One region of the Lysinibacillus sp. A4 genome, then DNA from elsewhere that is predicted to be linked to it. Evidence: riboswitches for the same ligand, from Rfam matches in the RefSeq annotation. Region 1 holds a riboswitch; each other region holds the start of a gene.
The links. A riboswitch is a leader RNA that binds a small molecule or an ion and turns the genes downstream of it on or off. The one in region 1 is predicted to bind S-adenosylmethionine.
Positions count from the first base shown of each region.

Region 2: linked by a shared signal. The riboswitch ahead of NY607_RS22605 (bifunctional homocysteine S-methyltransferase/methylenetetrahydrofolate reductase) and the one ahead of NY607_RS11680 (O-acetylhomoserine aminocarboxypropyltransferase/cysteine synthase family protein) in region 1 are both predicted to bind S-adenosylmethionine.
Region 3: linked by a shared signal. The riboswitch ahead of NY607_RS02990 (YezD family protein) and the one ahead of NY607_RS11680 (O-acetylhomoserine aminocarboxypropyltransferase/cysteine synthase family protein) in region 1 are both predicted to bind S-adenosylmethionine.

Region 1 is NZ_JANWTB010000005.1:108,984-111,252, forward strand. It holds gene NY607_RS11675 (glycerol-3-phosphate acyltransferase) at 1-568, opposite strand, end outside; SAM riboswitch class I at 724-837, shown strand; gene NY607_RS11680 (O-acetylhomoserine aminocarboxypropyltransferase/cysteine synthase family protein) at 954-2,255, shown strand.
Region 2 is NZ_JANWTB010000016.1:58,650-60,918, forward strand. It holds gene NY607_RS22600 (protoporphyrinogen oxidase) at 1-670, shown strand, start outside; SAM riboswitch class I at 770-870, shown strand; gene NY607_RS22605 (bifunctional homocysteine S-methyltransferase/methylenetetrahydrofolate reductase) at 960-2,269, shown strand, end outside.
Region 3 is NZ_JANWTB010000001.1:517,889-520,157, forward strand. It holds gene NY607_RS02980 (VOC family protein) at 1-296, opposite strand, end outside; gene NY607_RS02985 (flavin reductase family protein) at 446-931, shown strand; gene NY607_RS02990 (YezD family protein) at 1,022-1,177, opposite strand; SAM riboswitch class I at 1,248-1,343, opposite strand; gene NY607_RS02995 (DUF418 domain-containing protein) at 1,514-2,269, opposite strand, start outside.

The DNA.
Region 1 (2,269 bases):
TTTCAAGATGCAGGATGATGGCTATGCCAAAAAGAAAAAGAGCTATAATGGTTGGACCAATGCCAGGAATCCATAAATAAGTTGCTGTACAAAACACGAGATAAAATTCTAGCACACCAACAATTAAATAATTTGTTGCAAAGGATAAAATAACAAATAAAATAAGTGCAAATAAACCAATCTTCCAATCAACAGCAAGTAAAATACCAATGATGGAGGCCGTTCCTTTCCCGCCGTTGAAGCCCATGTAGAATGGGAAATTATGACCTAAAATAACCCCAGCAGCCATAATATAAGTAAGCAGCCAAATCTGTTCTTCTGTTAAATGAATGGCGTCCGCTAGATAAAAATGTGCACCTATAATAGCCACAACGCCTTTCCCTATATCGATGAGGGCTACTAAAACGCCATATTTCCAGCCGAGGGAAAGAGTAGCATTAGAGGCACCAGCATTACCGTGGCCAGCCTTTTTTAAATCAACCCCCGATAAAAATTGGGCTACTTTAGAGCCGTGAATACAGCCTATTAAATAGCCAATCATAAGAAAAATGATCACGGCTTTTACCATAAAAATACTCCTCTCAAAATTTTTTCTAAAATAGTGTATGCGTTCATATTACGTATAAGAGCAGACAGAAGTTTCGGAAAAAATAAAATTTACATGTTGACAGAAAAAAACTCTATGTTTATACTGTGTAACAACGATGGAAATTGAATCTCATACTCTTATCAAGAGCGGCGGAGGGATAGGCCCTATGATGCCCGGCAACCAGTAAGCAATGAGCTTACTAAGGTGCTAATTCCTACAGATTCTTACTTGGATCTGGCAGATAAGGGGAGGAAAACTTGCAACCGCAACCCTCTTCTTAGCTGAAGAGGGTTTTTGTTTTCTACAGAAAAATCCTCCTCATCTCCGGTACCATCGTAAAAAAATAACCATTTGGAGGTACACAATGACAAATTTTAAACCAGAAACATTGCTGTTGCATGGTGGTCAAGAGCCAGACCCAGTGACGGGTTCTCGCACAGTTCCAGTCTATCGCTCAACTGCTTTCGTATTTAAAGACACTGCTCATGCGCAACGTCTTTTTGCCTTAGAGGAAGCAGGGAACATTTACACACGAATTACCAACCCAACAGTTGATGTGTTTGAAAAACGTGTGGCTTTATTGGAAGGTGGAACAGCAGCAGTAGCACTTTCATCTGGTGCAGCAGCTATCGCATTTTCCATTTTAAATCTAGCTGGAGCTGGTGATGAGATAGTAGCAGCTAGTTCTTTATATGGTGGTACGTATAATTTATTTGCTAACACATTGCCAAACTATGGTATTAAAACAATTTTTGTAGATGAAACAAACCCAGAGAATTTCAAAGCAGCGATTACTGATAAAACAAAAGCTGTCTTTGCAGAGGTTTATGGTAATCCAAGTTTAAAGGTTTTAGATATTGAGGCAGTAGCTAAAATTGCACATGATAATGGTCTACCATTAATTATTGACAGCACGTTCGCTTCTCCTTACGGTTCTACACCTATTGAATACGGCGCAGATGTTGTAGTTCATTCAGCAACTAAATGGATAGGAGGTCATGGTACAACTTTAGGGGGCGTTGTTGTAGACGCTGGTAAGTTTGATTGGACTAGCGGTCGATTCCCTGGTTTTACTGAACCAGATGCCTCTTACCATGGTCTACGTTATGGAATTGATACAGCTTCTGCTGCCTTTGCTACAAAGCTACGTGTACAATTATTACGTGATTTTGGTCCAACATTAAGTGCTGATGCTGCTTTTAATTTATTGCAAGGGTTAGAAACGCTTCATCTGCGTATCCCTAAACACAATGAAAATGCATTGGCAGTGGCTGAGTATTTACAAAACCACCCATCTGTGGAGTATGTAAATTATAATGGCCTAGAAGATTTTCCGACACATGAGTTAGCAAAAAAATATTTAAGAAATGGCTTCGGTTCAGTGCTTACATTTGGCATAAAGGGTGGACGAGAAGCTGGGCGAAAGCTTATTGATAGCGTGAAATTATTTTCACATGTAGCAAATGTAGGTGATGCAAAGTCATTAATTATTCATCCAGCTTCCACTACTCATCAGCAACTATCAGCAGACGAATTAGTTCAAGCTGGTGTAACCGAGTCGCTCATTCGCTTATCCATCGGTTTAGAGGCAGTAGAGGATATTATTGCTGATTTAGATCAAGCCATTACACAGGCTACAACAACTGAACAAACAGTAGAAGCTTAAAGTTTAAAGTTTAA
Region 2 (2,269 bases), on a different contig from region 1:
CAAGGGTGTTACTACACTAAATGTTCAAAAACAAGATAAGAACTACACAATTTCTTTAGCTAATGGTGAAATTATTGAGTCAGATTATGTCGTTTTAGCATTACCGAATGATTCTGTCCAAAATCTGCTACAGGATGAATCTTTAAACCGCTATTTTAACCAATTTACGACAGCGTCAGCAATTACTATCTATTTAGGTTTTGATGTGCCAGACGCTAAATTGCCAGCAGATGGAACGGGCTATATTGTTTCCCATAATTCAGACGTTACTTGTAATGCAGCAACTTGGACTAGTCGTAAATGGAAGCATACATCGAAAGAAAATAAATTACTTGTGCGACTCTTTTATAAGAGCATCAATCCAGCCTATGAGCAACTACGTGCCATGACTGATGAAGAATTGGCAGCAGTTGCTTTAGAAGATGTGAGAAAGAGCCTAGGAATAGAGGAGCAGCCAACTGTTGTGAATGTAACAAAGTGGATTGATCAAATGCCTAAATATGATTTAGCGCATCGTGAAGCATTACAAGGACTACTACAAGAATTACATGAGAACTATCCTAATTTATCGATTGCAGGGTGCTCATATTTTGGCGTAGGTATTGGTGCTTGTATTCAAAACGGGAAAAAAATTGGCGAAGAGCTTGCAAATGAACTTGCCAATTTCTAAGATTTTAAGTGAAAAAAAACTTTGTTATGTGAAATAGTCTTGACTCATTCGTCAGTAAACGATATGATTCTTTTAATTATTTAAAAAATTCATACTTAATTCTTATCAAGAGAAGCAGAGGGACTGGCCCATTGAAGCTTCAGCAACCAACTTTATTGTCAGGTGCTAAATCCAGAAGACCGTTGAGTCGAAGATGAGAAGGAACAACAATGATGAATCGTTAAAGCCTTCTTTTTTTATGAAAGAAGGCTTTTTATTATATAGAGACATAGGAAGAGAGGCTAATTTTATGGGATTGCTTGAAAGGTTAAAAACGCATGTATTGACGGCAGACGGTGCAATAGGCACAGTGCTATATGGCTATGGATTGGAGTATTGCCATGAGGAAATGAATGTTCAGAGACCGGAGTTAATTGAAAAGATTCATAGAGAATATATTGCAGCTGGTGCTGACATCATTCAAACGAATACGTACGGTGCAAATGCCATTAAATTAGCTCGCTATGGATTAGAATCAAAAGTCCAACAATTTAATGAAGCTGCTATCACCATCGCAAAACGAGCAGCGGCTGATGGCGGTCAATTTGTTTTAGGAACAATTGGTGGTATTCGGGGAATTCGTAAAAGTGATGCAACCTTGGATGAAATATTAGCGACTATTGAAGAACAAGCAAGCGTCTTACTTGCAGGGAATCCAGATGGCCTTTTACTTGAAACTTATTATGATTTTGAAGAATTAACAGCAACCTTAAAGATGCTACGAGAAAAAACAAAATTGCCGATTATTGCACAAGTTTCTATGCATGAGCCCGGTGTTCTACAAAATGGGATGTCTTTAAATAATGCTCTCCATGAGCTTGAAGCCCTAGGTGCTGATATTGTTGGTGTCAATTGTCGACTAGGTCCACACCATACTATTCTAGCATTTGAAGGTGTAGAACTTCCTAATAAGGCATTTATGTCGGCCTATCCAAATGCATCACTTCTGGACTTAGAGGATGGGCGTGTCGTTTATGAATCAGAAGCTGATTATTTTGGTCGAGCGGCTGTTGAATTGCGTGATCAAGGTGTACGTTTAATAGGGGGCTGCTGTGGTACAACACCCAAACATATTGCAGCAGCAAAGAAGTATTTAGAAGAGTTATCACCGGTTCAGGAGAAGCATGCGAAACCTGAAAAGATTGAGATTGTTCGGGAAGCGGAGCCAACAAAGTATGAGCCTCTTCATGAAAAGGTTAAACGTGAACGTTCTGTCATAGTAGAGTTGGATACACCTAGACATTTAGAGATTGACGGGTTCCTTGAAGGAGCAAAGCAATTATATGATGCAGGTGCAGATGTAGTTATGATGGCAGACAATTCATTGGCCTCTCCACGTATTAGCAATATTGCAATGGGAGCATTGTTGAAGAGCACACATGGTGTACGTCCACTAACTCATATTACATGTCGCGACCGTAATTTAATTGGTCTACAATCTCATTTAATGGGGTTAAATGCTTTAGGTATTCATGATGTGTTGGCTGTTACGGGTGATCCAACGAAAGTAGGAGATTTCCCAGGTGCGACAAGTGTTTATGATGTATCTTCAATGGAGCT
Region 3 (2,269 bases), on a different contig from region 1:
TCTTCCTCAATATTTTTTGTGCGCAGAGCAATTCGAGAAAATCCCTGGCGCTCTTGATCACGTTTAAACGTATAATGTAGGGAATATGGGTATTGTGCCGCTTGCTCAAATAAATCACGATCATAGATAGCAATTTGTTCAATATAGCTTAAGCCAAAGTAGCTTAACGTATTATAAGTCCCCCACATCGTGTGCTGCCCACCATTCACTGTATGGACATTTCGTTTATTGAAGAAAACCTTTATATTTTCTGGTGATTCCACTTGATGAACCAAATGATCAAAATATAAAGTCATGGCCATTCCCCTTTCTTTCCCCATTACCTTTACCTGTATGTTTGATTAGTTTAAAATTTACTCAAGAAAAGGAGTTACTAGTAGGATATGAAAAAAAGTTTCGTTTACCTACAAACTCCGTTCACTAATTTCATAAAGAGGTGATTTGAATGACAGATTTAGTAGCTGCTTTTAAATTGGCATTAGGTAATTATCCTACAGGCGTAACAGTTGTCACGACATGTCATGACACAAAACCGATTGGCTTAACCGTCAATTCCTTTGCATCTGTTTCAATCGACCCGCTCCTTATTTTGTGGTCACTCGATAAAAAATCTCAGCTCCATCCTTATTTCACGACTTCGCCAAATTTTGCGGTCAATATTTTAGCGAGTGATCAAGAGCATTTATGTACACTATTTGCCAGTAAAATCCCTGATCGCTTTGCACAAGCAAAATGGTCAACTTCCTCTTTAGGACTACCGATTTTACATGATACAGCAGCTAATTTACAATGTAAAACATTTCAGCAAATCGATGCTGGCGACCATACCATTTTTATTGGGCAGGTCGTAGACATTACAAATGCTCAAAAAGAGCCTTTGCTTTATCATCGCCGTCATATCGGTCCCATACCAAAAAGCTTTTATAGCTAGCCTTTACACAAAAAAAGGGCCATTTGTAAGCACAGGAAATCCTTCATGCTTATAGGTGGCCGTTTGACATAAGTTCTACTGAAATCATTGTTATTTTTTCTGCGGAAATCTCTGCTTTTCAAGCCTATTAATTTGCACAATCACACCATCTTGAATCGTAATATGCACTTCACCAAATTCAAGATTTTGAATCGCCTTCGCAATTGCCTCTAGTTTCTTATCATCTACTTTTACTGACTGAGCCATACGATACACCCCTTCTTTTTTATCCTTATTGTTCATAAAGAGGCCAACGCATCAAACTGATTGATAGCCCCTCCTATCTCTCAGACACCATCTGTTGGATTTGGCACCTGTTGTTCGGTTGCCGAGGCTTCATTGGGCCAAGTCCCTCCACCTCTCTTGATAAGAGTACTGCGTTTCTTGAAAATAATTCTATAATTCTGCTATAGGAATGTCAATACAAAATATTAGAAAACCTAGTTGAATACTATGCAATATGTCGTTTAGATTAAAAGACTCCCTATACCTAAAGTATTTTATGCCTAGTCAGTGAGAAATAGATGGCAATCCATTAATTTATTACAAGCTCCATTTCCTCATCATGAATTCAAGTGGGCCTCGATGATGTTTAGTCCTCCACCATACAGAAACCACGACACATCCTAAAAAATAACAGCAGGCATACAGCATGGAAAAAGCAAGTGTTTGGTTCTCCAGCTTTTGGCAAATAATTAGTATTCCAATGCCTATAACAACATGGCCAACATAATGCGTTAAAGACATTTGTCCAGTTAATATGAAAGATTGAATAACTTTATTTTTACATGTCTCTACAAGATAGATGGAGCCAACAATGATAACAATAGCCGAAGCCGAATTAGAGAGGACATACATCATATTCGGTGGAATCGGTCCTGTATCAAATAAATACAATGCACTCTCTACATCTAATAAATGAATGGTTGTCATCTTAATGAATAACGTTGAACAAGTCTCAGTCACGATGACTAGCAATAAGCCTATCACCAGTAAGTTTTTTCTTAATGTATGATTTGTTAAATCTAATGTGCCCATTACCATCCCTATCAGAAAGAAGCAAATCCAGGGGAATAGTGGATGATAGCCATTAAACATCAAATTTCTTATAAATCCAGCTGGTGTCCAAAAATCAAGATACTCTAGTAGCACATATGTTGGATGCCAACCAGCAAGGTAACTAAATTGAATTTGAAGCCATTGTGAAAGGATAAGGATGGCACCAATTATGAAGATCATCATTTTCTTGGATTGGGCAATCAAACAAGCAGCAACAAACATATACACGCCATAATAATG